Regions from separate parts of the Vreelandella sulfidaeris Esulfide1 genome, predicted to be linked through region 1. Evidence: predicted binding sites of a transcription regulator. Region 1 holds the regulator's gene; each other region holds the start of a gene.
What was found. The regulator LexA, encoded in region 1, represses DNA repair genes until DNA is damaged. The targets are predictions, from matches to a motif close to TACTGTNTANNTANACAGTA.
Positions count from the first base shown of each region.

Region 1 (12,540 bases):
TGGCAATTAAGGCGCTTTCGGGCCGTTTCAGCGACTTGAATCCGGCCGTCATTATTTTGTCGCTGCTGTTTGCAACAAGATACCTATTCTTAATTTGATCGGGCTTTGCATCTGCTTGCCCCTTAACTTTTTTACTATTCGATGAGAGACGCGATGAGCATCTACGGCGACTACATTAAGTCCGTTATTCGCACGGTTCCCGATTGGCCTGAGCAGGGCGTGAATTTTCGTGATATTACCCCTTTGCTGCAAAATAGCGCTGCCTTTCGCAAGTTGATCGATAGCTTCGTACACCGCTATCAAGAAATGAACCTGGATGCCATCGCGGCGATTGATGCCCGCGGTTTCATTATCGGCGCGCCACTAGCTTACGAATTGGGATGTAGCTTTGTGCCGGTGCGTAAGAAGGGCAAGCTGCCGTTCAAGACTATTAGCGAGACTTATACGCTGGAATATGGCCATTCTGAAGTTGAGCTACATTCAGATGCTTTCCAGAAAGATGATCGTATCCTGCTAATGGATGACTTGATCGCAACCGGCGGTACTATGCTGGCCGCGGCCAACCTTATCCAGCGCAGCGGTGGTCAGGTAGTGGAAACCGCGACTATTATTGATTTGCCAGAGCTGGGCGGCTCTCAAAAAATTCGCGATGCGGGCTACAGTGTGTTCGCCGTTTGTTCTTTCAACGAAAACGAGTAATCCCTATGAGCAGCGATCGTTATCATCAACATTTCACTGTCTCCTGGGATCAGCTGCACCGTGATGTTCGTACCCTTTGTCATCAAATGATCGAACGCGATTTTAAAGGCATTGTGGCGATTACTCGTGGCGGTTTAATTCCTGCTGCGCTCATCGCACGGGAACTTAATATCCGCCTGATCGATACTGTCTGCATCAAAAGCTATGACCACATGGATCAGGGTGGCCTGGATATTATGAAGGGCGTCGATCATGACGGTGAAGGCTGGTTGCTTGTTGATGATTTGGTGGATACCGGCAAAACGGCTCGTGCGGTACGCAAGATGCTGCCTAAGGCCCATTTTGTCACTATTTATGCCAAGCCGGATGGTCGCCCTTTAGTGGATCAATACCTGACAGAAGTCGCTCAGCAGTGCTGGATTCAATTTCCTTGGGATATGGGTATTGCTTACGTTGAGCCACTTGTCGACCAAATGAAGAGGTAATGATGAATAACCCACTTCCCGAAGATTGGCGTCAGTGGTTGGGTAATGAATTTCAGGCTGATTATATGTTAGCGCTGAAAGAATTTTTAGCGGAGCAGAAAGCCGCTAAAAAAACCATTTATCCGCACTCATCTCATTGGTTTCGTGCCTTTGAATTGACCCCTCTGAAGGAAGTGAAAGTTGTCATTTTGGGGCAAGATCCCTATCACGGCCCCCATCAGGCGCACGGCATCAGCTTTTCCGTGCAACCTGGTGTAAAAGTGCCGCCATCCTTGGTCAATATCTATAAAGAGTTGGCAACTGATGTAGGTTTTAAACCGGTACAGCACGGCCATTTAGAATCATGGGCAAAGCAAGGTGTCCTACTGTTAAACACGTCTTTAACAGTGGAGCAGGGCAACGCTGGCTCTCACCGCGGCAAGGGGTGGGAGACGTTCACCGACCGTGCAATTGAAACCGTCAGCGAACACGCGCCTCCCAGTGTATTTCTCCTTTGGGGAAGCCATGCGCGCCAGAAGAAAGCGCTGATTGACCAAAGGCGCCATTTAATCCTTGAGGCTCCGCACCCGTCACCGCTCTCCGCGCATCGTGGTTTCTTCGGTACACGGCATTTTTCCCAAGCAAATCAATTTCTACAAGCGCAGGGAAGAGCACCCATCGATTGGCAATTGCCGGAAAACCCTTAACCTCGCCAGTGGTTGTGGGTAGAATATGCGCAATTTTGCGCCTAGCGATATACCCCAGGTTGCCATTCTAACGCCCTGCAGTGAGGAAGTCCTATGAGTGTTTACGCCATTAACCATCCGCTTGTTCAACATAAGCTGGGACTGATGCGCGAAGTTGATTTGAGCACCAAGAGCTTTCGTGAGCTGGCAGGTGAAGTCGCCAAGCTGTTGACCTACGAAGCAACCAAAGGCCTGGAGCTAGAGGATCATGAAATCCAGGGGTGGAATGGAGAGCCGATTGCAACGCGGCGACTGAAAGGGAAAAAAGTGACCGTCGTGCCAATTTTGCGCGCTGGGCTTGGCATGCTTGAAGGCGTAACGGACTTGATCCCTAGTGCACGCGTCAGTGTCGTTGGGCTATACCGCGATGAGGAGACGCTTCAGCCGGTTCCTTACTTCGCTAAGTTTGCCAATGATATCGAAGAGCGTATGGCGATCGTGATTGATCCGATGCTGGCAACCGGAGGTTCAATGGTGGCCACGCTAGATATGCTGCGGGAGCGCGGCTGCGAACATATGAAGGTCATTGTCCTGGTTGCCGCTCCTGAAGGAATTAAGCGGGTGCAGGACGCTTACCCCGATATCGAAATTTACACTGCTTCGGTCGATGATCGACTCGATGAAAATGGTTATATCGTCCCTGGGTTAGGGGATGCTGGCGATAAGATCTTCGGAACGCGCTAAGCGTCCTTTTTAATCTTGCCCCTTACGCTTTGCGTTAGGGGCATTTTTTTGCACACCCTTTATCTAAAAATCACTAGGAATTCTCTGATGCGTGAAGCTACCAGCCAGGCTGAGTCGTGGCCAAAAGTAGTGTTAACCGGTGCACAAATGCTGTTTGTAGCGTTTGGGGCTTTGGTATTAGTGCCCCTTTTGACTGGCCTTGACCCCAGTGTCGCCCTCTTCACCGCCGGTGCTGGTACGTTGATATTTCATGCAGTCACTAAGCAGACCGTGCCCGTTTTTTTGGCTTCATCGTTTGCCTTTATTGCGCCTATTCAAGGGTCGGCGGCGAGTTTCGGCGTGTCGGCCACGATGGGGGGCCTAATGGCGGCAGGGTTAGTGTATGTGGCTATCTCGCAAGCGGTGCGATTAAAAGGAACCGCATGGCTGCATCGCTTACTGCCGGCCGTGGTGGTCGGACCGGTCATTATGGTCATTGGCTTGGCGCTTGCGCCTGTAGCGGTCAGCATGGCAACAGGTGAAACCAGTGACAACATAGGTTATGGTTCGGCGATTTTTCTCTCCATGAGCAGCTTGCTAGTCACGCTGGTGCTGGCCGTTTTTGGGCGTGGTCTAATACGCCTAATCCCGATTATGGGCGGTATTGTCACCGGCTACGTTTTAGCACTAGTGATGGGAGTAGTGGACTTTACGCCAGTGCGCGAAGCGGCATGGCTTTCAGTGCCCAGTTTTACCGCACCTAGTTTTCACTGGGCCGCTATCCTATTTATGATCCCGGTCGCCATTGCCCCGGCGGTGGAGCATATTGGTGACATGGTGGCGATAGGGTCGGTGACCCGCAAAAACTATCTGGAGAAACCCGGCTTACATCGCACCCTGTTAGGCGATGGGTTGGCTACCAGCGTGGCTGCGCTGTTCGGCGGGCCGCCCAATACGACTTATTCTGAAGTTACTGGAGCCGTTACGCTGACTCGAGCGTTCAACCCCAAGTACATGGTCGTGGCAGCGATTATTGCGATTGTGCTCGCATTTGTGTCTAAGCTTGGCGCGCTACTGCAAACCATTCCTGGCCCGGTGATGGGGGGTATCATGACGCTGCTATTTGGCTCTATTGCAGTCGTTGGTATGAACACGCTTGTACGCGCAGGGCAATCGCTGACAGCACCCCGCAATTTAGTGGTCGTCTCGCTGATATTGGTATTCGGAATTGGCGGTATGCAGTTTGGTGGCGGTCAGTTTACGCTGCAAGGCGTGAGCTTGGCTGCGCTCGTGGGGATTGTGTTGAACTGGCTGTTGCCTCAGGAAAAAGAGGGCGAGTGACGTCGTCCTCTTTAGCGCTTGTGCATTGTGTGCATGGTATCGTTGACAGGATAGCGCTCAAATAGAATAAGGAGTGCCGGCTGTATGGCTAATGAACTAACCGCATCCTTTCCCATTCTGGGGATTGCCGCCTGGAGTGGTACGGGTAAAACGACGCTACTAGAGCAACTGCTGCCACGCTTGCGCGAGCAAGGTTTAAAAGTGGCTGTCATTAAACATGCGCATCATTCGTTTGATGTCGATCAGCCAGGTAAAGATAGTTATAAGCTGCGCAGTGCCGGCGCGGCACCGGTTTTAATAGCCTCCCGCCAGCGCTTTGCGTTAATGCAGGAGACCCCCGGCCTTGAAGAACCTGATTTAGCCCAGTTAGTGGCCATGATGGCGCCGCATAATCCAGATTTGGTGATTGTCGAAGGCTTTAAAGAGTGGCCGATTGCTAAGCTGGTGCTTTACCGTGAAGGCATTGGGGACCAGGCCATTTTAACCGGCCCATGGGTTAAGGCGGTCGCGCTGAATGCGCCAACGCCTATCAATTTGGCCACTGGGGTGACTCAGTTAAACCTTGACGATAGCGACGCAATAGCGCGCTGGATAGTGGACTGGGTAAGCACGAAAAAGTAACACGCTTGCTTTAAGGGCCGTGCAATTAAGAACTCTGCCCATAAGAACTCTGCGCTCATAAGTACTCTGGCTTCCAAAAGGAAAGGTGACCAACATGCATCTAACCCACCTCAACACACGTGGCGAAGCCAATATGGTGGATGTCGGCGATAAACAAGAGACACGCCGCGAAGCGGTCGCCTCGGGACGTATTGTCATGCAGCCTGAGACGCTGAAGCTGCTTAGTGAAGGTGGCTTGCCCAAAGGGGATGTACTGGCCACTGCGCGTATTGCGGGTATCCAGGCAGCAAAGCGTACCCATGAGCTGATTCCCCTCTGCCATGCATTAGCACTGTCAAAGGTATCGGTTGAATTCGAGATCGACATGGCTGGGTCTTGTGTTCATGTAACCTCTTTGTGCCGCTTGAATGGCCGCACCGGCGTTGAAATGGAAGCGCTTACCGCCGTCTCGGTGGCCTGTTTGACTCTTTATGATATGTGCAAAGCGGTCGATAAAGGCATGTGTATAGAGGCCATTCAACTCGACAGTAAACAGGGCGGCCAGCGCGGTGATTACCAGCGCATGAGTGTGCAGGCGCCAATTGTCACTGGTGATGGTATGTCGGGAGAGGTTAGTTTAGGTGAGCGTTGCCCGTCACCCTGCGTGCGGGTTAAGTTTTTGGCCGAATTACGCGAGCGAGTAGGCGAAAGCGAAGTGATCGTCGGTCTGGATCAGCTTACTAGCCGCGATATCAGTGGTTTAAAAGCAGCGCTGGCTGAGCGCGATGGTCGGTTCAAACTGCTTACCGATCAGCGTACGCTATGCGCCATTAACCAAGTGATGGCAAACGATGATGCACTAGTGACCGACGATGATGAGGTGGCGTTTTTTCCACCGGTCACAGGGGGCTGAGTGTGAATACTAAGATGGATATTAAGGTGGCGATTCAAGCAGCGCCTTTCTCGATGAGTTATGGGTATGACGATGCGCTAGCAGGACGCAGTGATGTTGGCGCAGTGGTGAGTTTTACCGGATTGGTGCGTGATTTTAACGAAACACCTGACGTGACAGGATTAACGCTAGAGCACTATCCAGGAATGACCGAGCGCACCCTGACCGACATAGGTGAACAGGCATGGCAGCGCTGGTCGTTACAGGCAGTGCGTATTATCCACCGGGTGGGTTATCTTGGGCCGGGCGACCCGATTGTGCGCGTACTGGTTGCCAGCGCCCATCGCCGTGAAGCGTTTGAAGCCTGCGATTTTATAATGGACTTCCTAAAAACCCAGGCGCCTTTCTGGAAAAAAGAGCACTCTACTCAAGGCGAGTACTGGGTTAAAGAGCGGCATTCCGACCAGCAGGACGCGGCGCGCTGGGCCTAACGACTGGAGAGCTCAGGCATTTCTGCGGCCATAATTTGTAGGTGCACGCCGGGCAGGTGCTGCATATGTTCTGCTAGCCAGTGAATTAGGCGAGGCTGTAACGCATGGCGCAGATCGGCAAGCGTATCAGCAGCAATTTCATCAAGCTGATCATCTAGCCAGTCGCTAAAGCTATCTTCATCCAGCGGGCTAGCACCTGATGCGTCCAGCATCAAACGACCGATACGCGCCCAGCCTGTGGCTGTGGCTGTTACTGGCAGTGCCAGGTACAAGCTGCCATGGCGAGTCGTACTGGCGTCGCTCACTTCCAAGCCGGGATGAGGCACTACACTGTTTTGGCTGACAATACAGGGCGGCTGTGGGTATCGTGCTTCGCAGCGTAATCCATGACTATCAAAGCAGATTAGATCGCCGTTGACGGGTGTCAACGGAGCACTAATGCCTAGCTGGCCAGCAATCGACTGATGAGCCTGCTGATGGCGGGCTTCGCCATGCACAGGCATAAGATGTTTTGGCCTAACCCACTGATAAAGCTTAATGAGCTCGTCTTGAGCGGGATGTCCGGTGGCGTGCAGCTCAGGGTGATTGAACTCGTCATAGATACTGACACCTAGATGCGTTAAGCGCTTTTTGAGTTGCTCAATAGGACGCTCGTTGCCTGGAATAGCTTTAGCCGAAAATATGACGTTATCGCCTGGTTGAAGATCGACAAAAGGATGACGTCCCTGAGCAAGACGCTGTAGCGCGGCGCGGGGTTCGCCCTGGCTGCCGGTAGCAATAATCACTACTTCATTGGGGGGTAAATACCCAAGGTCATGATTGGGTACCAGCGGCGGTAAATCATCCATATAGCCAAGCCCGCGGGCGACACTGACCATGCGCTCCATAGAGCGGCCCATTAAGCTAATACGGCGACCAGACTGTTGGGCTGCGCGTCCTATTGCAAGCACTCGGGCAAGGTTGCTAGCAAAACAAGAAACTACCACACGGCCCTGGCAGTTGCTGAGGGTCTTTGTGAGTGCTCGAGCAACATCCCCTTCACTGCCAGAGTGACCAGGCATAGGGGCGTTGGTGGAGTCGCCCACGACTAAATCAATGGGGGCAAGCGCTTTGAATTGGGCTGCGTTCATCGGCATGCCAATGAGTGGCTCGGGATCGAGTTTCCAGTCACCGGTATGTAAAATGCGATAGCCACCGGCCATCATCATCAGCGCACAGCTTTCGGGAATTGAATGCGTTAAAAGTAAATAGCGCAGCGTGAACGGGCCACTTTCTAACGCCTCGCCCGGTTCGATGACCTGGATAGCGGCGCTGCTGAGTTGATGTTCAGCAAATTTAAGCCGTAACAGCCCTGCCGCAAGCGGGGTGGCATAAATGGGACAGTTCCACAGCGGCCATAGCCAAGCAACAGCGCCAATGTGATCTTCATGTCCATGAGTGATAAACAGTGCTTTCGGCACGATGCCCAGTGCCTTCGGTGTATCAACATTGGGCACCTGGAGCGGCGAGTCGGGGAGGTCTTGGCGAATCATCATGCCGCAGTCAACGGCAATCCAGTGATCGTCATAGCCGTATAGCGTTAGATTCATACCAATCTCACCGCATCCCCCCAGCGGCAGCATGCGCAGCGGCGGACGACGACGGGGACGAATTTGAACGCGTGGTGAATGCATTAGTTATGAAAAGCCTAAAAAGTAGTGCCTTAACTATACGGGAAGGCAGGGGCGGCTAACAATCATCCATGGCCTTCCGATACACTATGCAGTCTGGTTAACATCCTAAGCCGCTGGTTTGTAATAATTACCTTAGAAGCAGGTCAAGAGTAGCTCACATGTCTCATTATTATCGTTTAGTTGTGTCCTGTCCTGATCGGGTGGGTATTGTTGCGCGAGTATCGAGTTTTATTGCCCAGCAGGGTGGGTCCATCACTGAAGCAAGTCAGCATTCAGATTTAGAAACTGGCTGTTTTTTTATGCGTTACGAAATATTGGCGGATTCCGTGGGCATGTCGATAGAAGCGTTACGTGTTGCATTTGAACCGGTGGCCAGCGAATTCAATATGCAGTGGTCACTGGTCGATACCCAGAAGCGACGGCGAGTGGTGCTAATGGTGTCGCGAGAGTCGCACTGCTTGGTAGATCTGCTTTATCGCTGGCAAGCGGGTGAGCTGGATTGCGATATTGTCGGTGTTATTTCTAACCATGACGATATGCGTTCACTGACTGAATGGTATGGCATTCCCTACCATCATGTTCCGGTTGATCCTGAAAACAAACAGGCGTCGTTTGCGAAGGTACAGGTTGAAATTGACAATGCGCGTGCTGATTGCATCGTGTTGGCGCGTTATATGCAAATTTTGCCACCTGAATTATGCACGCGTTATGCGGGGCGAGTAATTAATATTCATCACAGTTTCTTACCCTCGTTCGCTGGCGCTAAGCCTTATCACCAGGCTTACCAGCGGGGAGTTAAACTGATTGGAGCTACCTGCCACTACGTAACGGAGGAACTCGACGCAGGTCCTATCATCGAACAGGATATTCATCGCGTTAGCCACTGTCATACGCCCACCGATTTAGTACGCTTCGGCCGTGATGTGGAGAAAGCGGTGCTCGCTCGGGGATTGCGGTGGCATTTAGAGGATCGGGTACTGGTCCATGGCAACAAAACTGTGGTGTTTAGTTAATAGTTATTGAACCGAGAGGCCACCATGTCATTTGCGCAAAGTGTATTAGCGCCCTGGATGCTGCTGCTTACCTCGCTCCTCTCGTTAGGAGTTGTTGCTTGGGTAATTAGTCGGCGGCCGTGGCAGGCCTTGAGGGGAGACGTCGCGCTTCAGCACCGTTGGCTAGGCGCGACGCTGGCGGTGGTGTTGATGTGGCAACTGCGTGCTCAGGCGGTTGATTGGCTAACGTTGCACCTGGTCTTTACGGTATTGCTAACACTTGTGTTTAAGGCGCCCCTAGCGCTGATCAGTAACGTACTTATCAATATTGCTATGGTATTGATCGGTCGCAATGAGTGGATGCTGCTGGGAGCTAATATTCTTGTCACCGGAATAGTGCCTGCTGCGATCATTGGCACGGTATGGCGGTTGGTAGATCGGCGCCTACCGGATAACCTGATGGTATTTCTTTTTGTCTGCGGCTTTTTCGGCTCTGCATTGGCAACGCTGGGAGGAGGGTTAGCTGCAGTGTTGCTGATAGTCGTCGCGGGTACTGATCCTGATGCTGTCTATTTGGCTCAGGAGTATGCGCGCTTCCTACCGCTATTAATGCCATCCGAGGCGTTACTAACCGGCATGTTGCTTAGTATTCTGCTAGTTTACCATCCTGATTGGGTGGCCACTTTCAATGACCACCGCTATATCGACCTGCAGTAACGCCTGTTTTAGCCGAGCGCCTGCCCGTTACCACCGCGAATGACACCGACGCCGACGCCTTCGATATCGAGTGACTGGAAGCGCAGATCTATTTCGATTGGCGCAAAGTCGGAATTTTCTGCAAACAGGGTTACCTGATGCCCCTGGCGTTTGAAGCGTTTAACGGTCACTTCATCCTCAAGACGAGCCACCACGATCTGTCCATCACGTACCCGCTCGGTGCGGTGAACTGCCAACAAGTCACCTTCTAAGATGCCGATATCTTTCATTGATAAACCACGTACACGCAGTAGGTAGTCAGCTTTTGGGGTGAAGTATTCTGGTGGTAATGGGCAGTAGCGATCAATATGCTCGGCGGCCAGTATAGGGCTGCCTGCCGCCACTTCTCCAATCACCGGTAGCCCTGTGGGCAGCGGCTCTACATTGGAGGGTACGGTTGTGGTGGCACTATCCAGGGCTTCTTGGGGCTCTTGGTTGGGCAGGCGGATGCCGCGAGAGGTATTGCGGATAATGCGAATAACCCCCTTGCGCTCAAGTGCGCGCAGGTGTTCTTCAGCCGCATTAGGAGAACGGAAGCCAAGCGCTTTAGCAATCTCGGCGCGCGTAGGAGGGTAGCCAAATTCGCCCATGGTCTTAACGATAAAATCAAAAACATGCTGTTGACGAGCGGTTAGCGGACGCGACATACCAGACTCCATAATTTGTAAATTGATAGTGAATTGACAGTAACAAGATAAACGTCGAATTAATCGATAAGTGTTTAAGTATACAGTATGTTCCTCTGTCCAGTATATGGCCTGTCAATCCTCATTTTCTCTACGCGGGCAATTTTAGTCATCGTTTTAAACTAAGTTTTTGCTTATACAAGACGCCATATTTCATTAGTAAATCAAGCGTTGAGCCTGCCAAGTTTATAGAATAGTATTTTGCTATGTTTTAAACACTTGTTTCCCTGGAGAGCGCTATGGCTCAGTCTGATACGGTGACCCGTATACTCGATACCGCTGAAGTGCTGTTTGCAGAGCGTGGTTTTGCTGAAACCTCGCTGCGCAACATCACTAGCAAAGCGCGCGTCAACTTAGCAGCCGTGAACTACCATTTTGGCTCTAAGAAAGCCTTAATACAGGCTGTGTTTTCTCGCTATCTAGATCCTTTTACAGTGCGTTTTCACACCGCGCTTGATGAGCTTGAAGCCCAGCATAAAGGGCACGTTGTGCCGCTTGAAACGTTACTCGAAACAATGGCAACAACCGTCCTGGCTGTGCCGGCTGAACGCAATAGTCTCAAAGTATTCATGCGCTTACTAGGACTGGCCTACAGCCAAGCACAAGGGCATCTTCGACGCCATATTCAGCAAGAGTATGGCGATGTGTTTGCCCGTTTCACGGAGCTTGTGCGTCAGGCGACACCAGACCTGCCTGACGCGGAACGCTTTTGGCGACTACACTTTATGCTTGGTACCGTGATATTTACTCTGTCAGGACTCGATGCATTGCGAGATATCGCGGAAAAGGATTATCACGAGCAGGTCACTGTGCGGGATTTAGTAAGGCGGTTGCGTCCGGTGGTAGTTGCTGCCATGAATGCACCGTTACCTCCTGCCCTCGAAGAAGGAAAACATGCGAACGCCCAAGCTAGCTGAGCTACCTCCAACTGAAAACATCTGGTTGGAGATTGATACCAGTCAACAGCTACTGCGCTGCTGGCGGGGCGCGAAAGTGCTTCATGAATACGCGATCTCTTCCGGTGCCGCCGGTAATGGAGAGCAAAATGGGAGTGGTAAAACACCCCATGGTTGGCACTATGTACGAGCCGCTATTGGTGCTGATAGACCGGAGAATGCCGTTTTTCGGGGCCGACGCTGGAATGGTGAGGTATTTTCACCTGCGCTAGACGAGAGTCATCCAGGACGTGACTGGATTTTAACCCGTATTTTGTGGCTTTGCGGGTTAGAAAGGGGAGTGAACCGCGGAGGCCAGGTAGACTCTCAACGGCGCTATATCTACCTGCACGGTACGCCACCTGATCAGCCGATGGGTGTTGCTGCTTCCCATGGCTGTATCCGTTTACGTAACAGTGATTTGCTGACTATCTTTTCGTTAGCAGTGCCGGGTACCCCGGTTTGGTTGCATGGCGGTCGGCAGTGTTTTGACGAACCAGGCTGTGACTGACAGCAACAACCGTTAATGTGTCTCAGATTTTGACTCTGCTAGACGATCGTCTAGAATCATCGCCCCTTTTAATGGACCTATCACGATGACTCAACCGTTAGGCCCGGTCATGCTGGACCTTGAAGGCCCTAAATTGACGGCTGCAGAAAAGCGCTTACTACTTGAACCGACGGTAGGGGGCGTTATTTTATTTGCCCGTAATGTCGAGAATGGCTATCAGGTTCGCCAACTCTGCAGCGATATTCGCCGTGTGCGTGCTGATTTACTGCTGGCAGTCGATCAAGAGGGCGGACGCGTTCAGCGTATTAAAGAAGGGTTGACCCGTCTTCCTGCCATGGCGCGCATTGGCGAGCGCTATCGCGACAATCCCGAGGATGGCTTGGCGTTAGCAAAAGATGCTGGGTGGTTATTGGGAATGGAAATGGCCGCCTGCGGGTTGGACTTAAGTTTTGCTCCCGTACTGGATGTTGAAAGCGGTGTCTCAAGTGTTATTGGTGATCGCAGTTTTAGCAGTGATCCCCAACACGTAGCGCAATTGGGCAGCGCGTTTATTCAGGGCCTACACGATGCAGGTATGGCGGCGGTGGGTAAGCACTTCCCTGGCCATGGTGGGGTAGCCGCAGACTCTCACATCGCACTGCCGGTGGATGACCGTCCGCTAGAGGATATTAAACGGCATGACCTGATACCCTTTGCCCAGCTAGCCACACAGCTAGAAGGCGTGATGCCTGCGCATGTGATTTACAGTGCTTTCGATAAGCGCCCAGCAGGATTTTCACCTAGTTGGCTCGGTATGTTGCGCGAATCGCTGGGGTTCAAAGGCTGTGTGTTTTCCGATGACTTAAGCATGGCGGGCGCCCACGAAGCGGGCGATCCTAAAGCGCGCGCTCAGGCGGCGCTAGCGGCAGGCTGCGATATGCTGTTGGTATGTAATGATCGTGCTGCCGCGCTAGAAGTGATGCTGGCGTGCCAGGGCATTGAGACCAAACGTCCCGCTAAACTGCGCTATAGTCGTGCGCGCCCTGATTTAGACGCGCTGAGTGCACTGGGCCGTTGGCGTCGTGCTCACGCTAAGCTGGAAGCGCTGGCGA
Region 1 covers NZ_CM133364.1:2,287,263-2,299,802, reverse strand. Annotated here, with positions in the region: gene ACW44H_RS10755 (NCS2 family permease) at 1-98, shown strand, start outside; gene ACW44H_RS10750 (adenine phosphoribosyltransferase) at 154-699, shown strand; gene gpt (xanthine phosphoribosyltransferase) at 705-1,184, shown strand; gene ung (uracil-DNA glycosylase) at 1,187-1,870, shown strand; gene upp (uracil phosphoribosyltransferase) at 1,964-2,593, shown strand; gene ACW44H_RS10730 (uracil-xanthine permease family protein) at 2,681-3,913, shown strand; gene mobB (molybdopterin-guanine dinucleotide biosynthesis protein B) at 3,998-4,534, shown strand; gene moaC (cyclic pyranopterin monophosphate synthase MoaC) at 4,629-5,426, shown strand; gene moaE (molybdopterin synthase catalytic subunit MoaE) at 5,441-5,896, shown strand; gene ACW44H_RS10710 (ribonuclease J) at 5,893-7,485, opposite strand; gene purU (formyltetrahydrofolate deformylase) at 7,728-8,582, shown strand; gene ACW44H_RS10700 (energy-coupling factor ABC transporter permease) at 8,607-9,278, shown strand; gene lexA (transcriptional repressor LexA) at 9,287-9,964, opposite strand; gene ACW44H_RS10690 (TetR/AcrR family transcriptional regulator) at 10,243-10,920, shown strand; gene ACW44H_RS10685 (L,D-transpeptidase family protein) at 10,898-11,449, shown strand; gene nagZ (beta-N-acetylhexosaminidase) at 11,535-12,540, shown strand, end outside.

Region 2 (6,867 bases), 670 kb from region 1:
ATCATATTTCGCTGGAGACTCCCTATCATAAACAACCCAAATAGAGTCATGCTCGGGGATATCGCTGTTACGCTTTAGCTTCTTTGCTTCTTTAACCAATTGCACAGGTGTATTTTTGTTTGTCTTTTTGATATCAATTAGCTTCAATCTTCTCAAATTAGGATGTTCTTTATTAACATAGCCGTTTATATATAAAGGCTCAGTCTTAGCGCCTTCACAGAAAATATGAATTACAGGCAATAGCCGTTGCGTATCTTTTTTATTAGTTCCTCTTTTTTTAGGCATCCTTATTCTCCGAGTTCAAGCTAAGAATGTCGCTTATCGCCTTATAGTTTATTTTCGGTATACCTCCAAATCTACCGTCATCGTACCACCTTCCAAAAGGACTATCTATTTTGACTAAATTTTTATCAAAATCTTCTAGTGAAACTAAAGTTGTCACACCTGATTCTTTTTCTGCTATCCACACTTGATCACGTCTCAAGTTTTCCGGAGACATCAAGCTTACATTATGTGTTGAGAAAATTAGTTGCGCACCTTTCGTGTTTAATCTCTCATCATTAAATATTTTGATAATCAATTCGGCCAGATGTGTATGAAGGCTATGTTCAAGCTCATCCAAAATAAGAACACTACCGTCATCGATGGCTTCAATAATCATTGGAAACATATTGAATATTCGCAATGTTCCGTCTGACTCCATTTCTTCCGTAAATTTGCTTGTTTTTCCTTCTTCTCCTTCATGAAAAAAAACAGGCTTTTTCTTAAGGCTTTTTACTAACCTATTCAAAACCTCTTTTGGCAAATCAGTAGGAAATCTAAACCCAGACATATCCCTATCTTCATATTTTACATTATTTATACCTGTATCCACTTTAGATAGTATGCTTGATATTTTTTGAATGTTTTGAGTATTTTCTGTCCATTCAGGCATGTTTACCTGTTGGTTTAAACCGACAAATAACATATCATTTCTGAAATAATTGTAAATATTACGAATTAACTCAGGAGCATCTGCTGAATTTCCAGCTTTAGACAAATAGGTATTATTTTCAAAGAAAGCTATTTTTTTCCTACCACCTTTATACAATCCTCCAAAAGTGATTTCTTCCCAGGAATCATTTTCTTCTCTCGTAAATAAGTTTGCTTTTTGTCTGGATGGATAAAAATCTAATGATTCACCAATAATCTTATGGCTTAAAAATGAAACTTTATAAATATATCTAAGACCATCTTTAGCAAAAAATTCTATTTCAAAAGCAACAGGGGCACTTTCATTTTCATCACATAATAAGTATGGCTCATAGCAAGGAATCTTATCCCCATCTTTCAGGTCACCGCTAATACATGCTATATATTTTAAAGCTTCAAATGCTTTTAAAAGATTGCTTTTCCCAGACGCGTTAGCACCATATATTCCAGCTGTTTTTAAAACACCAATTTTTCCTTGATTAGGATAGGCTACATTACCTGACAAGTGTTCAGACTTACTTTCAGCAAATAAGCTGAAAACTTGTTCATTTTTAATTGATCTAAAATTTGATATTGTGAAATCTATGATCATTTTCAAGTCTCTAAATGATGCTTTACGATGAATTTTCTGCGCAAAAGCTTCCAAGAAATGATTCTAGCATTGTCTTAAGGCGATTGCCTCAAAGAATTTTAGAGTTTCAATACGATCCATCAGCCACCAACGTAAGGCTGACCACCCTTATACACGGCGCGAATCTGTGCCCTGGTGAGGTCGCAGAAATGCTCAATTTAGGCTTGCATAAAACATACGAGCAGATGACTTCATGTGAAGAGACATGTTTTCATTTAAAGCTGTGCAAGGAAGAAAGATTAGACGTTGATAGTGATGGCGTGACGTGTGAATCGATCTGCAACTGATTCATGCAAGCCCACAGCAGAGGTAAAAATCTGATCAGTGCGCCCCCAGCCTGAGACGAGACGAGACGAGACGAGACGAGACGAGACGAGAAACGTTAGGCTGGATTGATCAACTCTTCTCCTTGTCCTTCAGCGGGTTTATTCACTGAGGTGCTGACAGGCCAGTGCTCGATTAATCCAGCATCAATATTCTGTATCATGTTGTGGGTAGTCTCTCGATCCGTCAGATCAGGTGCTAGCCAAGGGGCAAGGCAATCGTCATTAAGTATCAACGACATACGATCATGCGCTTCAGCAGCACTACCACGCGCAGGTTCGGTGAAGATTGCACAGCCTAAGCTTCCATCGCCTCGCTGGGAAAATATACCAGCGAAAAACAAAGGCTTTTCATCAGCACGTGCGAGGAAATGCGGTTGCTTAGGGCTTGTATCTTTGATCCATTCATACCATCCGTTGGCGGGGATCAAGCACCGATGCTTGGCAAAAGCTGACTTGAAATAGCCGTTAGACGCTACTGTCTCAACCCTGGCGTTGATAGGCTGACTGCCCGTTCCTTTTGGCCACGCTGGTCGATACCCCCACCACATATCATCGATAATCGGCGGCTCGTTTTCTGACAGCTGCTTCACGACAGTAATCCATGTGCCGGGAGCAATATTATAACATGGTTGCACTACACGCTCAGGCACAGTCGCGCCGACTACTGTGGCCAACTGTCTAATGGGGTGAATAAAGCAAATCTTCCGCACATGATTGAATGATAGCCGATAAATTGCGCCTCACATCCCGCCGCTTCTTATCAATGCTTGCGGTCTCCCCTTCTGATCGCTTATCGTCTGCCCTTGTACTGTATATATTATCAGTATTTAAGGAGGAGCTTATGTCTAAATCATACGAGCAATTAGTCAAGCGAGTGCAGCGGGCAATCAATAGTCCCGGCGCGCAGTCGAAGCACTGGGTAGAAGTAAAACGTCAGGCCGAGGACGAACCGGAAGACTGGGCAAGGGTGATTTCAGAATTGGGCACTGTCGAGAACGTCACGCTCACGCCCATTGACGATGATGCCGAGCATGTAAGCATTAGCTGGAATCCCGAAGAGTCGATGTCATGAGTATGCATTTAACTGATTTGGGCCGCGTTGTACCATTGTCGTCTAAACGTTAGCTCTTGGCCGAAGCAGGATTACTAGTGCACGCTGCATTATTGCTCACCAGAGTGTAGAGGGAAAAATGGGACAACAAATTGATATAGCAAAATTTATAATGCTAAAAAAGCAGGAGCTTGGCGATGAGGATGACGCCTCAATTGTGAAGCTTGAAGTGTGCACCCAGTCAATTCATCGTTGGCTCCAGTATTGCGAGTATCATTATGTTAACCTTAAGGATGCAGCGAAGGAACCTAACTTGCGGTTTGATAGGATTTCAGTCTATCTACGAGCTGGAGAAACAGTGCCCGTAAGGTATGTTTACGAGGCTAATATTGCTGCGTTTCTCAATAGCTTGCATGCTTTGCTCGATTCATTCCCTTATTTGCTAAACCTCTTCATTCCGGTAAAGGATGATCCTGAGGTTGCAAGCATCAAATGGGAATTAAGCTTCATTAAAAAATATGAACAGATGCCTTTTTATAATGAACTGATAGATTTCTTGATGGATATTACCTTTCATAAAGTGAAGGGTTACGTGAACACCATAAAGCATAAGCACCTCATCAGAATTTCGAATAAATGGGATCACTTGGAATTCGAAGAATATAGCTACAAAAAGCCATGCCGTATTGAGCAGGGGAAACTTATAACTCAGTCCGAGATCGTGGCAGGTGAGAACGTAATATCCTTTATAGAAGAATGTTACAACGAATTAATTCCAAAACTTTTCAACCTTTGTAATAGCGTATTGTATTTTAAAGCTGCGCAACTTGCTAATGATCTATAACCAGTCGCCACAGTTCGCGGTCTGGTGTCACCGTACGCTCGTAAGTTACCGCTCACATGGAGACTGCATGACCAAGCCGTTATCCAAGAATATGATTAACGCATTGCTGGCTTTAAAAAAAGCATCTGAAACCCTGAAGTTAGATAAAGGTACTAACAAGGCGCTTGTCAATCGTGGCCTTGTTGATTCTGATGGCAATATCACGCTGCTCGGATCGATCAAAGCAATGGAGCACCTGCCTCTAAGAGAGCAATGCGGATTAATTTCAATCGAGCTATGCACTAGCCCCTGGGAATCAGGATCATCTCCTGAAATGTACTGTTACAACGCATTTGCTCGCGAAGGTTACATCGGTAGCTATTGTGAAGGCGGTGGAATCGGTACAGCAATCAAGGCACTCTGTCTTGATGCCCTTACTGAAGCTAGTATCTTTTTTGGAACCTGCATCGACGCTAGAGAGGACGCGTGTCTTAAAGGTGTTGCTGGCCTGTCGCACCTCGAGACAGAGAAGCTGGAAAAGGTTCTTAAGCAAATTCAAGAAACACCCAAGGTCAAGTACCTAGCTGCATTCTCAGAGATCATATCTCACAGTGTAATCCACGAGTGGCATCCTGGCCTCAGTATCGAATTCGCAGACGCTTTGTTTGATGCTGTTCCGAAATCACATTTTGAGCGACTTGCAAGATGGATTTCTAAAGCTCATGACCACCGCAACGGGTGGCCTGATTTGACTCTTATAAAAGATGGTCGTTTAAAATTCGTCGAGGTTAAAACGAGGGACAAGCTTCACCGCAGCCAGCTCGTAACTATTCCGGCGTTAATTCGAGAGATTGGCGCTGATGTTTCGGTTCTCCAACTGGTGAGAGCTAAGTAAGCCATGCATGCGACAAGCGCATGATGGGCGGCGTTATAGAGCATTTTTTACACACATAAATACACACTATGTAAAAACAAATACACTACATAAATATAACCTTAACAGGGTATTAAATCAGGCATTTATGAAATTGCATAGCAATTACTATATTCCCCTTCGTGTGGTTTATAAATTGAAATAACTGCACTATAAAACAGCAGATAACCATAACTATGGAGGGCATTAATTATTGGCAGCAACAGACATAGCAAGGTTATAAGCTGTACATCGTTCTAAAGTAGATCGAATGGTATTAGAAAATTCGTAATTCGCAGTATTATACTAATTCGGATATGGAAAACGTTTCAATAAAGATGATGTGCTGAATTATATACAATGCAAGCGCACATGAAAAATCCCCGCTGGGGGGCTTTTTCATATGTGATCATTCTCGCTCTTCAACAACCCAGCCCACAACTTCTTCATTGCCATGTTCAGCTTTCCATTCTTGTATTTTCTTATTGTTTCCACCTCGGGTTTCAACAAATTCACCCGTATGAGGATTTTTGTATACTTTTAAAGTACGTTTCTTTCGTCCGTCATCTTTGTTTATAGCTTTCTTCCCGCCCTTCTGCGCTGTGTAGCTGTGGTCAAGCATCTCACAAACATCACGTGAAACTTTACCGTATTCAGTCATCAAACGCGTAAGTGCGTCTTTAAATTCTAACTCTTGCTTCAGTTCTTTGTTATTTTCAAGCGCTTGAAGCTCTTCTTGAAGCTGCTTCAACAGCTTTTCTTTTTCCATATAATTGCTTAATACTGACATTTGCTCACCTTATCATTTTGAATTAATTTCAATCACATGTTTGATATTAATATTAGAATTGCAAAGGCGCAAGATGATAAGCATCAGCAAGATCATATCTGCCCTTGGTTTTCCCGATTTTTGACAATTGTTCACGATCATCTGCTGGTACTGCATCAAGCATCATTTGCTTATCTGCCCTTCCCGACGTTGTAGCGGCTTTTTTAAGCGCTGTGGGTGCTATTACAGCAACATCTATAGATGCATGCATTAATCGATTAATTATCACATAATGAAGCCCTGCAAGCGTTCGTGTCGCTTGCCCGATGCTTGTGCATAGCTAACCTCTACACGCACTGATGACACGCGGTACCAGCCACACAGAAATTCAATCCTGCTAGCGATCTCTGCAACACGTTGAAGCTGTCCAGCGCGTCTATTTTGTTCAATTTAGTCTCTATAATCTCGTGATGGATCATCACTTGAGAATCATTATTGAATATCACAACTCCTGTTTTTGTTAGTGATTGATCGATACCAGTAGTTTTTTCCATCTTCTATTTAAATTTATTCATTATGTAAAGCTCCAGAATGTGGCGCTATTTAACGAACTTTCGGCGGATATAAATTATACTTAAGATTTAACTATTGACGCTTAAAATCATACTAGTATAACTTACCCATCACTTAGTGACATCATCAAAAACCAGGAACTTAAAACATGAAAAATGATATTAAGCTTTTTATTATTCGCGGCATCCCTGGTTCGGGTAAAAGCACTACAGCATTGCGCATGCTTAATGAAAATATTGTTGATATTCATGTTGAAACTGACATGTATTTCACTGATGAAGATGGCAACTATCATTATGATTACAAAAAGATAAGGTCAGCTCATTTGTGGTGTATGTCTAAGACACTTGATGCGCTTTCGAATAACAAACGTGTTGCAGTATCAAATACGTTTGTTACAAAAAAAGAAGCTCTTGCTTATATCAACATATGCAAACTAAACAATATAAAATATAAGATTTTGAATTGCAACGGTAATTACAAGAACATACATGGGGTATCTGATGAGAAAGTAGCGCAAATGAAAGAGAGATTCCAGACACTTTAGATTGAGGTGAGTTAAAATGATTGATGAACATGAAATCATATGTTATTCGCAAGCAAAAATCAGGAAATTGAAATTCTATTACACGGGTAAAGCTTGTAAATACGGACATAGAGCACAACGCTATACTGTAGATAAACACTGTGTTGTATGTAAGAAAATTAAAAATCGAAAGTATTTAATTGAGGGAGGTTATGCACGAAAATATTATCGAGATAACCTCGATCATATAAGTGAGTATAGTAAAAAAAGATATTTGCTTAAA
Region 2 covers NZ_CM133364.1:2,962,415-2,969,281, forward strand. Annotated here, with positions in the region: gene ACW44H_RS13870 (RloB family protein) at 1-285, opposite strand, end outside; gene ACW44H_RS13875 (AAA family ATPase) at 278-1,618, opposite strand; gene ACW44H_RS13880 (SOS response-associated peptidase) at 1,986-2,639, opposite strand; gene ACW44H_RS13885 (DUF1654 domain-containing protein) at 2,771-3,001, shown strand; gene ACW44H_RS13890 (hypothetical protein) at 3,120-3,824, shown strand; gene ACW44H_RS13895 (VRR-NUC domain-containing protein) at 3,892-4,698, shown strand; gene ACW44H_RS13900 (histone-like nucleoid-structuring protein, MvaT/MvaU family) at 5,126-5,506, opposite strand; gene ACW44H_RS13905 (hypothetical protein) at 5,559-5,774, opposite strand; gene ACW44H_RS13910 (AAA family ATPase) at 6,207-6,605, shown strand; gene ACW44H_RS13915 (hypothetical protein) at 6,622-6,867, shown strand, end outside.
Region 2: ACW44H_RS13885 (DUF1654 domain-containing protein) is a predicted target of LexA. The motif match lies at 2,736-2,755, and genes of this name have one in related genera.

Region 3 (12,540 bases), 1.6 Mb from region 1:
GCCGTTTCGCCATCCAGTTCAATCGAGGCGCTATAGTCGGCGCCAAATTGGCTGGCCGCCCTAGCGCGGTCGCGCTGAGCCTCCAATGCTTGTTGAAAGCCCTCTTCATCGAGGGTAACGCCGCGCTCACGGCAAACATCGGCGGTAAGGTCAAAAGGGAAACCATAGGTATCGTAAAGCTTAAATACCGTCTCACCCGGCAGTACCTTGCCATCAAGCTCAGCTAGCGCCGCATTCAGCAACCCCATCCCGTGATCCAGCGTGCGCGCAAACTGCTCTTCTTCCTTCAATAGCACTCGCGCTATTTGAGCGCGCGCCTCACGCAGTTCCGGATAAGCATCGCCCATCTCCGCATCCAGCGCGTCCACCAGCTTGTGGAAGAACGGCTCTACCGCGCCCAACTTATGGCCATGACGAATCGCGCGGCGAATGATACGACGCAGCACATAGCCACGCCCTTCGTTGGAAGGCAGCACGCCATCGGCAATCAGGAAGGCACATGAACGGATATGGTCAGCAATCACGCGCAGAGAAGGTGTGGCGATATCCGGGTGGCCGGTGGCTTTGGCGGCGGCTTGCAGCAGGTTTTGAAACAGGTCGATTTCATAGTTTGAATGCACGCCTTGCATGACGGCGGCCACCCGTTCTAAGCCCATACCGGTATCGATAGACGGCTTGGGCAGCGGGTTGAGCGTACCTTGGGCATCGCGATCAAACTGCATGAACACTAAGTTCCAGATTTCGATGTAGCGATCACCATCTTCTTCAGGACTACCGGGAGGGCCACCCCAAACCTCTGGTCCGTGATCAAAGAAAATTTCCGAGCTGGGGCCACAAGGGCCGGTATCGCCCATCTGCCAGAAATTATCTTCATCGAGCTTGGAGAAGCGTTCAGGATCAATGCCAATCTCATCTTTCCAGATGCGCTCGGCTTCGTCATCGCTAATGTGCACCGTTACCCAAAGCTTTTCTTTGGGTAGTCCCAGCGTTTCGGTCAGGAACACCCAGGCAAAGCGAATGGCATCATGCTTGAAGTAATCGCCAAAGCTGAAATTACCCAGCATTTCAAAGAAGGTATGGTGACGTGCGGTATAGCCGACATTGTCTAAGTCATTATGCTTACCGCCCGCGCGCACGCAGCGCTGCGCAGAGGTGGCGCGCACGTAAGGGCGCGGATCTCGTCCCAGAAATACATCTTTAAACGGCACCATGCCAGCATTGGTAAACAGTAGCGTGGGGTCATTCCCCGGCACTAAAGAGCCGGTGGGTACAATGGTATGCCCTTGCTCTTCAAAGAAAGAGAGAAAGGCCTGTCTAATCTCTGCGCTTTTCATAGGGTATCCGTAACAAGAAAGCGTGATGTCCCAGGGCGCTGTCGACGCTACCCTCAGGGGTCGCAAAGCAGCCATTATAGCGCAGTTGTCAAACGACTAAAGCCGCACTTAGTGGCAGAGAGGCAAACAGCTAGGTGAACAAGCGTATTAGAGCGCGATTAAAAATGTAAGGAGGGAGGTGTTAGCGGGCTGAAGAAGAGAAATTACAAACAGGAGAGCGCGTAGCGAATTTGTTCAAAATCAAAGCCTCGGCTGGCCAGAAAGCGCTCGCGCCGGGCACGTTCTTTAGGTGTTTCGCCGGGGCTGTCAAAACGACGCGCAAGCGTATCGCGGGCTAATTCAAACCAATCGACTTGCTCACTCTCTTCCACCGCTTCAAAAGCGGCATTGAGCGTTTCTTGATCAACGCCGCGTTGACGCAACTCGCCTTTAATGCGAACAACGCCTTGGCCACGCAAAACACGCGAGCGCACAAAACTAGCCGCAAAACGAGCATCTGACTGTAGCGCCTGCTCAGCTAGAGTGTCTAAGCATTCATCAATAGCTGCATCATCGAAGGACTTTTTCTTCAACCGTTGGGCTAACTCAGCGCGAGAATATTCGCGCCGAGCTAGTAAGCCAATGGCGATGTCACGGGGCGTGGCATCGCGCTGCGAGCCAAATGCCATCAGCTTGCCTTAGCGAAGATCGGCTTACAGCAGATCGTCGTCACCAGCATCCACTTCCGCCGCTGCATCTGCAGGTGCCTCTTCCTTCTTCGGATCAGGTTTGGCCAGGAGCTGCTCACGAATCTGTGTTTCGATCTCGAGCATGACTTCCGGGTGCTCTTCCAGATACAGTGCTGAGTTAGCTTTACCCTGGCCGATTTTAGTACCTTTGTAGCTGTACCATGCACCGGCTTTGTCAACCAGATTGCACTGCACGCCCAGGTCAATCACCTCACCCGCATGGTAAATACCTTTGCCATAAAGAATCTGGAATTCAGCCTGGCGGAACGGCGGCGCCACCTTATTTTTAACTACTTTTACGCGGGTTTCGTTACCGGTGACTTCATCGCCCACTTTCACCGAGCCTGTGCGGCGAATATCCAAACGCACACTGGCGTAGAACTTGAGTGCATTACCGCCGGTAGTGGTTTCTGGGCTACCAAACATCACACCGATCTTCATGCGGATTTGGTTGATAAAGATCACTAGGCAGTTAGCATTTTTAATATTGCCGGTGATTTTACGCAGTGCTTGAGACATCAAACGCGCCTGAAGACCAACGTGGGCATCACCCATTTCGCCTTCGATTTCCGCGCGGGGTGTTAGAGCTGCGACCGAGTCGATAACAATCACGTCAACACCGCCGGAACGCACCAGCATGTCGGTAATTTCCAGCGCCTGCTCGCCGGTATCCGGCTGGGAAACCAGCAGGTCATCCAGATTAACACCCAGTTTTTCTGCGTAGCTGGGGTCAAGGGCGTGCTCGGCATCAACGAAGGCACACACTTTGCCTTGCTTCTGCGCCTGAGCAATCACCGAAAGGGTCAGGGTCGTTTTACCCGACGATTCCGGGCCAAAGATTTCGCATACACGGCCAAACGGCAGGCCGCCGATGCCAAGTGCGATATCCAGCCCCAAAGAACCCGTGGAAACCGACGGCATGACCACGCGCGGTGCGTCGCCCAGACGCATAACGGTGCCCTTGCCGAACTGACGGTCGATCTGGGTGAGTGCAGCGTTTAGCGCTTTAGTGCGGTTGTCATCCTGAGCCATTCAGAAATTCCTCATAACAAGCTGTATAATTACCCAGTAGTATGCCAAAGATTGCGCCGTAAACAAATCCTTGATCACGCTTTCCCACAACTATTTTCCTACGATTACTTTTTGCTCTCCTTCACGCGGGCATCCAGACGCGCCACTAGCCCTGCCAATGCTTGTCGCACTGCCTGCTCCCGCACTGCCTGACGGTCACCCGGGAAATGAAAACACTCCGCCTGCTGGTCGGTGGCATCTCCCCAGGCCAGCCAGACAGTACCTACCGGTTTTTCAGCGCTGCCGCCATCCGGCCCGGCCACACCGCTAACAGCAACCCCCAAACCTGCACCACTTTCCCGACAGGCGCCTTGCACCATCGCTTTTACCACCTCTTCACTTACCGCGCCGTGTGCGCTCAGCGTAGCCTCGGGAACCCCTAACAAACGTGTCTTAGCTGCGTTCGCATAGGTGACATAGCCCGTTGTGAAATAGGCTGAACTGCCTGCCACTCCCGTAATCACGCTGGCGATACCACCACCCGTGCAAGATTCGGCAGCGGTTACTTCCACCTTTAACTGCTGACAAAGCCGCCCCAAACGCTGAGCGAGCAGGGTTAAGTCAAGATTTTTCAGACTAGATACGCTGGGCACTATGTCGCTCCTTCAAGTGAGTCGTCAGTTCAGCGTAGAATACTGTGTTTAGCTTTCTCAAAGAAATTGCTCAATCAGGACGCCCATGTCACAGGCCATCCCCCCGAACACGCCAATGATCACGCAATATTTAAAGATCAAACGCGAACACCCCGAGGTACTGCTGTTCTACCGCATGGGGGATTTTTACGAGTTATTTTTTGATGACGCCAAGCGCGCCGCGGCACTACTGGATATTACGCTTACCCAGCGCGGGCAGTCGGGGGGCAAACCGATCCCGATGGCAGGCGTACCTTATCATAGTGCTGAAGGCTATCTCGCACGCCTGGTCGCCGGTGGCGAGTCGGTGGCTATATGCGAACAGATTGGCGATCCCGCTACCAGCAAAGGTCCCGTTGACCGCCAGGTCGTGCGCATCGTCACCCCCGGCACGCTGCATGATGAAGCGCTGCTGGATGCACGCCGCGACAACGTGTTGGTATCAGTCTCTCCCGGCAAAGATAGCTGGGGCCTGGCCTGGCTGGAACTCTCCAGCGGCCGCTTCAACGTACTGGAAGTGGAGAGCGAGGCCGAAATGCTCGCCGAGTTAACACGCCTCTCCCCCGCCGAGCTACTGGTACCCGAAAGCCTGGCGTTACCCGACACCTGGTCGCAAAAGCGCAGCCTGCGCCGCCAGGGCGAGTGGCTGTTTGACCTGGAGAGCGCTACCCGCAGCCTCTGCGATCAGTTTGAAGTACAGGACTTACGCGGCTTTGGCTGCGCGCATCTCACCACGGCGCTGATTGCGGCCGGGGTGCTGATTGATTACGCCCGTGATACCCAGCGTTCGCGCCTGCCACACGTTACTGCGATTAGCGTTGAGAATCGCGATGATGCCGTGGTGATTGACGCCGCCAGCCGACGCAATCTGGAAATCGACATCAACCTCGGCGGCAGTGCGGACAATACACTCGCTAGTGTGCTGGACACTTGCACCACGGCCATGGGCTCGCGGCTACTCAAACGTTGGCTCAATCGTCCTTTGCGGCAACGAGAGATCGTCCAGAACCGCCATGCGGGCGTGGCGCTATTAAGTCTGGATGCCGCTTATATGCCGCTACGCGACACGCTGAGCGCGGTGGGCGATGTGGAGCGCATTCTGGCCCGGGTCGCATTGTATAGCGCTCGTCCGCGAGATTTGGCGCGTCTGCGTGACGCTTTGGTCACCTTGCCTACCCTTGAGGAGCAGCTGGGCGAGGTAGAGAGCGGAAGCGCCCTCGACAGCCTGCGCCCACATATTCGCCCCTACCCCGAATTAGCCGACACGCTTAGCCGTGCTTTGATCGAAAATCCACCTGTCGTGATTCGGGACGGCGGCGTGATTGCCGATGGTTTTGATGCCGAGCTCGATGAACACCGCGGCATGGCCGAAAATGCCGGGGACTACCTTGTTAAGCTGGAGATTCGCGAGCGCGAACGCACCGGGCTTGCCAATCTTAAAGTGGGCTACAACCGGGTACACGGCTACTTTATTGAGCTGCCCCGCTCCCAGGCGCAGCAGGCGCCCGCTGACTATATTCGCCGTCAAACGCTTAAAAACGCCGAGCGTTTTATCATTCCCGAGCTCAAGGAGTTTGAAGATAAAGCGCTATCGGCCAAATCCCGCGCATTGACGCGTGAAAAGTGGCTGTATGATCGCCTGCTGGGTGAGCTTAATAACAGCCTCCATGCACTACAAAGCACCTCTCAAGCTCTAGCGGAGCTAGACGTACTTTGCGCCTTCGCCGAGCGTGCCGAAGCGCTGCACTGGGTTCGTCCGACGTTAAGCGAGACCACCGGCATTCGTATTGAGGCAGGCCGGCACCCTGTGGTTGAACAAGTCAGTGAAACGCCTTTTGTTCCCAATGACGTGACGCTCAATCCAGACCAGCATATGCTGATTATTACCGGACCCAATATGGGCGGTAAATCAACCTATATGCGCCAGACAGCGTTAATCGCTCTACTGGCCCACTGTGGCAGCTTTGTACCCGCCGACGCCGCTGAGATTGGTCCGCTGGACCGGATATTTACCCGCATTGGCTCCTCAGATGATCTCGCTGGCGGACGTTCCACCTTTATGGTCGAGATGACCGAAACCGCCAATATTCTTCACAACGCCACCCAGCAAAGCTTAATTTTGATGGATGAAATTGGCCGCGGTACCAGCACCTTTGATGGCTTGTCGCTGGCTTGGGCCAGTGCCGAGCATTTGGCAAAGGGCCGTGCGCTAACGCTGTTTGCGACTCACTACTTTGAAATGACCGCATTGCCTGAACATACTGAAGGGGTTGCCAATATTCATTTAACAGCGACCGAGCATGGCGACAGCATCGTGTTTATGCACCGCATTGAGGCAGGCCCCGCCAGTCAGAGCTATGGCTTACAGGTGGCACAGTTAGCGGGCGTTCCCGGCCATGTTATTAAGCGAGCCCGTGAGAAGCTGATGAGCCTGGAGCACCACGACGTAGATACAACCAGACAAGCACCACGCAGCACCCCGCAGCAAAACGACCTGTTCGCCGCTGCGCCACATCCTGTGGTGGAGGCATTGGAAAATGTGGATATGGATGGTTTGACGCCGCGGGAAGCGCTATCACTGTTGTATCAATGGCGAGACCTGATCTAATGGTGATCACCGAACGACCTATAGCAGGTTATACAGAAGGCCATATGGCGCTTGCCGCCAGGTATGCGCACCTCTAGAATGTCGCACAAACTTTTAGCTTATAAAAAACGGCTGATTTATAACCATTCACGATTGACCATGGCCGGGAGCAACCCGGCCCTGCAAGAGGGATAGCAAGATGACGTTTGTCGTTACCGAGAACTGCATCCAGTGCAAATACACCGACTGCGTGGAAGTATGCCCGGTCGACTGTTTCTACGAAGGCCCGAACTTCCTGGTCATCCACCCGGATGAGTGCATTGACTGCGCACTGTGTGAGCCTGAGTGCCCCGCCGAAGCGATATTTTCCGAGGATGAGCTGCCCGATGGGCAGGAGCCATTTATCGAGATAAACGCTGAGATGGCAGAAGTATGGCCCAATATTGCCGAGCGCAAAGATCCGCTGCCTGACGCCGAAGAGTGGGATGGCAAGCCCGGCAAGCTAGAGAAACTAGAGCGCTAGCCGCTAATCAATACCTCTCTTTAAAACCAGCGCTTATTTTAAATTAGCGCTGGTTTTTTATTGTGTCGCCGAAAGTGATTCGTCAAAAATGTGTTGCCAAATTGCGGGCAAAAAAAAGGCGGCCCTTAGGCCGCCCGCTCCAAGCACTTCCTCTGACCACTCCCTGGATCAACTTCCTCAGATGACTTCCCTGCCGGGACTTACCTCTTTGTATCACCCGGCGCATCTGACCCTCATCCCGCTGCATCCTGTCTGAAGCATCCTTGCCTCCCCTTGTCCTGTGTTCATTGTCGCAGATCGTCTCGACTTCTCAACAACGCCCAAATGCAAAAAGGCGAGCCTTAGCGACTCGCCTTATAAAAAATAATATATTTAAAACAGCCACTTAAACTTAAATTAGTGGAAAATTTCGTATTTAACCATCTAATCCGAGCAATTCTCGTCGGCATTTGTAAGATATATCTTACAAAATCTTGAGACATCTCTTACAAGCCAAATGAAAAGTTCGCTCAGCATTGGCTATTTACTGACCTTTAATTGCTTTTAAGCCCGGATAAGTGACGTTTTCTAGCTCGGCCTCAATCACCAATAAACGGTTGTACTTGGCAACACGATCAGAGCGGCACAGTGAGCCCGTTTTGATCTGCCCGGCACAGGTGCCCACCGCCAAATCGGCAATGGTGGTGTCTTCGGTTTCACCCGAGCGGTGCGAAATAACCGCTGTGAAGCCCGCGTCTTGGGCCATTTTGATAGCATCCAAGGTCTCGGAGAGCGAACCGATCTGGTTGAACTTGATCAGGATAGAATTACCGATCTGCTCATCGATACCGCGCTTGAGGATCTTGGTATTAGTGACGAACAGGTCATCACCCACCAACTGTACTTTATCGCCCAGCTTGTCGGTCAGCGCTTTCCAGCCCGCCCAATCCGATTCATCCATCCCGTCTTCAATAGAGACGATCGGGTAATCAGCGCATAGGCCTGCCAAATAATCAGTAAAGCCCTCGGCATCGTAACTCTTACCTTCGCCAGAAAGGTTGTACTGACCGTCTTTGTAGAATTCGGAAGAAGCACAGTCCAGCGCAAGGGTGACATCTTTACCCAGGGTATAGCCGGCATCTGCAACGGCTTGCTTGATGACTGCCAGTGCGTCGGCATTCGAGGCTAAATCGGGCGCAAAGCCACCTTCATCGCCAACCGAGGTTGAAAGGCCTTTCGCGAAGAGCACTTTCTTCAGCGCGTGGAAAATCTCCGCGCCCATGCGTAGCCCTTCGCGGAAATTAGGCGCGCCAACCGGCTGCACCATAAATTCCTGGATATCGACGTTGTTATCCGCATGCTCACCGCCGTTGATGATGTTCATCATTGGTACCGGCATGCTGTACTGGCCCGGCTGACCGTAGAGTTCGGCAATGTGCGCATACAGCGGCACGCCTTTGGCGTTAGCAGCGGCTTTAGCCGCTGCCAGCGAAACCGCCAGAATCGCGTTAGCGCCCAGGTTTGCTTTATTGTCCGTGCCGTCCAGCGCCAGCATGGCCTCGTCTAGGCCACGCTGATCACGTGCATCCATTCCCAATAGCGCATCACGGATTTTGCCATTCACCGCCTCGACTGCTTTCAGTACGCCTTTGCCCAGATAGCGCGATTTATCGCCGTCACGAAGCTCTAATGCTTCACGCGATCCGGTAGAGGCACCACTGGGCGCACAGGCTTCACCGACAGCGCCACTGGCAAGACGCACATGCGCCTGAACGGTCGGGTTACCACGTGAATCCAGTACTTCCAACGCACTGATAGCAACAATTTTGGTCATGGCTATATCCTTTCCTGTTAATTAAATAGAATTATTAATATAACGTCCTGATTAGCGAATCGTTAGCGGCTCAAACCCTTTAACCAGTGCATCCAGCTGGGCAAGCTGTGTTAGAAACGGCTCTAACTGATCGAGCGGTAGCGCACAGGGCCCATCGCACTTGGCGTTATCAGGGTCAGGGTGAGCCTCTAAAAACAGCCCTGCGAGCCCGACAGCCACGCCTGCACGCGCTAATTCCGACACCTGAGCCCGGCGACCATCAGCGCTGTCCGCACGCCCACCGGGGCGCTGCAACGCATGGGTCACATCGAAAAATACCGGATACCCCGTTTGCTTCATATCGCCAAAGCCCAGCATATCAACAATAAGATTGTTGTAACCGAAGCTTGAGCCGCGCTCGCAGAGCATTAACTGGTCGTTACCCGCTTCCTGGAATTTACTCAAGATATGGCGCATTTCATGGGGCGCCAAAAACTGAGGTTTCTTGATATTGATAACCGCGCCAGTTTTAGCCATAGCGACAACCAGGTCGGTTTGCCGGGCCAAAAAAGCAGGCAACTGGATAATATCGGCCACTTCCGCCGCCGCCTCAGCCTGCCAGGGTTCGTGCACATCGGTGATAATCGGCACGTTGTGGCGGGCTTTGATGTCGGCCAATATCTGCAGCCCCTTTTCTATACCAGGGCCGCGATAGGAGTGGATCGAGCTACGGTTGGCTTTATCAAAACTGGCTTTGAAAACGTACGGCATGCCCAGTTTTTTCGTTACCGTGACGTAGGCCTGCGCGACTTCGTCGGCAAGCTCGGCAGACTCCAGCACGTTCATCCCGCCTAGCAGCATTAGCGGTAACGAATTGCCGGCGGTTAAGCCGGCAACGTTGATATGACGTTCTTGAGATCCCTCTTGAGACCCTTCTTGAGAAGCCATGCTTCTGCCCTCTTATTCCTGAGAATGTGCATGGGCGCGATTGCGCGCTGTTTTATGTTCTAGCGCGGCGTTCACAAATCCTGAGAAGAGCGGATGGCCATCACGCGGCGTGGAAGTGAACTCCGGGTGGAACTGACAAGCCACGTACCAGGGGTGATCCGCCAATTCGATAACCTCGACCAGAGATTGGTCAACGCTCTTACCCGAAATCACCAGCCCAGTTTTTTCAAGTTCATCAATAAACTGGTTATTGACTTCGAAGCGATGACGATGGCGCTCGACAATCTCATCAGACCCGTAGGCTTCGCGTGCTTTGGTGCCAGATGCAAGATGACAAACCTGGCCGCCCAAACGCATGGTCCCGCCTAAATCAGACGCGGCGTCGCGAAGCTCAATCTTACCTTCCGGGTTCAGCCACTCAGTGATCAACCCCACCACCGGGTGCTGGGTATCGTGGGTAAACTCAGTCGAGTTGGCATCGCTCCAACCTGCCACGTTACGCGCAAACTCAATAACGGCCACCTGCATGCCTAGGCAAATACCCAGGTAGGGAACGTTATTTTCACGGGCAAACTGGGCCGTGAGGATCTTGCCTTCCACGCCGCGCTCGCCGAAGCCACCGGGCACCAGGATGGCGTCTTTGCCCGCCAAGCGCTCAGTGCCGTGGCGTTCAATGTCTTCAGAGTCAATATAGTCGACGTTGACCTTGATGCGACCTTGAATACCCGCATGAATCAGCGCTTCATTGAGCGACTTGTAGGCATCCAGCAGCTCCATGTATTTACCTACCATGGCGATGCTAACGGATTTGAGCGGATTGAGTTTGGAGTCCAGCACCTTCACCCACTCAGAGAGATCGGCTTCGGGGGCTTCCAAACGCAGCTTGTCGCAAACGATCTCGTCCAGGCCGTGTTCATGGAGCATCAGCGGAATGCGATAAATCGTATCGGCATCCTGCAGTGGTACCACGGCACGCTCTTCGACGTTGGTAAACAGGGCGATTTTACGACGCTCGCTCTCTTCCAGCTCCACTTCACTACGACAAATCAGAATATCCGGCTGGATACCGATGGAACGCAGCTCTTTGACGCTGTGTTGGGTCGGCTTGGTTTTGGTTTCACCCGCCGTCTTGATGTAGGGCACCAGCGTGAGGTGCATAAACAGCGCGCGGTTGGCGCCCTGCTCACTACGAATCTGGCGGATGGATTCCAGGAACGGCAGTGATTCGATATCGCCGACGGTGCCGCCGATTTCGACCAGCGCCACATCGAACCCTTCGCCGCCCGCGTAAACGCGCTGCTTAATTTCGTCGGTGATGTGCGGGATGACCTGAACGGTGCCGCCAAGATAATCGCCACGACGCTCTTTACGCAGTACGTGCTCGTAAACACGCCCAGTCGTAAAGTTATTGCGCTGGGTCATTTTGGTGCGAATAAAACGCTCGTAATGCCCGAGATCAAGGTCGGTTTCGGCGCCATCTTCTGTGACGAACACCTCACCGTGCTGGAAGGGGCTCATGGTGCCCGGATCCACGTTGATGTACGGGTCGAGCTTGAGCATGGTGACCTTAAGGCCGCGGGCCTCTAAAATCGCCGCCAGCGAGGCGGAGGCGATGCCCTTGCCAAGAGAGGACACAACGCCGCCGGTCACGAAGATATATCGTGTCATGGATAACCTGTCGAAACGTGATCAGAAGGCACGGCAGAAAGCCACGCCAGGATGGGTCGACAGACTAGCAGATTACGACCTAAGGCTCAATTTGAACTGCACTACTGAAAGTACGCGCTGCCATTCTGAAGCATCGCGCCCTGTCATTGCGAGGAGCACAGCGACGCGGCAATCTAACCCTAGATCGCCACGCTTCGCTCGCGATGACATTTAGCTGAAGTATCGCGCCCTGTCATTGCGTATAGGGACTCCTCCCCGGTTGCAAGCGACGATGATGGAAAAACGTAAGCCGATGCGTGCGTATAGTCGGCCTCTCAAGGGGGACGCTATCCCCGGACCCTGATGAATGTCGCGCACCTTCTCTCCTCAACGAGCGGTAGGCTTCTTCAGCCATCGCAATGACCAGGTTTTGAGAAGGTCGGTCTGACCTGTTTTTCATCCATCGTTGCTCGGCAACAAGGTAGTCGCCTCTCGGCGCTTAAACGCTGATGGTATTAACGTTTAGCTCGCCATCAGCGCTGAACTCTCATGAAACTCCTGGCGGTAGGCCTGACCACGGTGTAGGACAGCCCAGGCGGTTCGCACCGTCTTGTTCGCTAGCGCGACTGCCGCCTTGTTCTTGCCAACGCGTGCGACCAGCGCGCGTAGCCAACGGCTTTTAGCATCCTGCTTGTCACCCACGGTGTTGATGGCCGAGTGTGCGTATAGGGACTCCTCCCCGGTTGCAAGCGACGATGATGGAAAAACGTAAGCCGATGCGTGCGTATAGTCGGCCTCTCAAGGGGGACGCTATCCCCGGACCCTGATGAATGTCGCGCACCTTCTCTCCTCAACGAGCGGTAGGCTTCTTCAGCCATCGCAATGACCAGGTTTTGAGAAGGTCGGTCTGACCTGTTTTTCATCCATCGTTGCTCGGCAACAAGGTAGTCGCCTCTCGGCGCTTAAACGCTGATGGTATTAACGTTTAGCTCGCCATCAGCGCTGAACTCTCATGAAACTCCTGGCGGTAGGCCTGACCACGGTGTAGGACAGCCCAGGCGGTTCGCACCGTCTTGTTCGCTAGCGCGACTGCCGCCTTGTTCTTGCCAACGCGTGCGACCAGCGCGCGTAGCCAACGGCTTTTAGCATCCTGCTTGTCACCCACGGTGTTGATGGCCGAGTGTGCGCCGCGTATCAGAGCGGCTTTCAGCGAGACTTGACCCGTTCGGCCAATGCCCTTGATCTTCGCGATGCCACCGCTGCTGTGTTGTGTCGGGG
Region 3 covers NZ_CM133364.1:657,302-669,841, reverse strand. Annotated here, with positions in the region: gene alaS (alanine--tRNA ligase) at 1-1,334, opposite strand, end outside; gene ACW44H_RS03145 (regulatory protein RecX) at 1,538-2,002, opposite strand; gene recA (recombinase RecA) at 2,027-3,094, opposite strand; gene ACW44H_RS03135 (CinA family protein) at 3,199-3,729, opposite strand; gene mutS (DNA mismatch repair protein MutS) at 3,812-6,373, shown strand; gene fdxA (ferredoxin FdxA) at 6,552-6,875, shown strand; gene eno (phosphopyruvate hydratase) at 7,399-8,688, opposite strand; gene kdsA (3-deoxy-8-phosphooctulonate synthase) at 8,740-9,615, opposite strand; gene ACW44H_RS03110 (CTP synthase) at 9,628-11,283, opposite strand; gene ACW44H_RS03105 (hypothetical protein) at 11,785-11,964, opposite strand; gene ACW44H_RS03100 (IS110 family RNA-guided transposase) at 12,248-12,540, opposite strand, start outside.
Region 3: recA (recombinase RecA) is a predicted target of LexA. The motif match lies at 3,114-3,133, and genes of this name have one in related genera.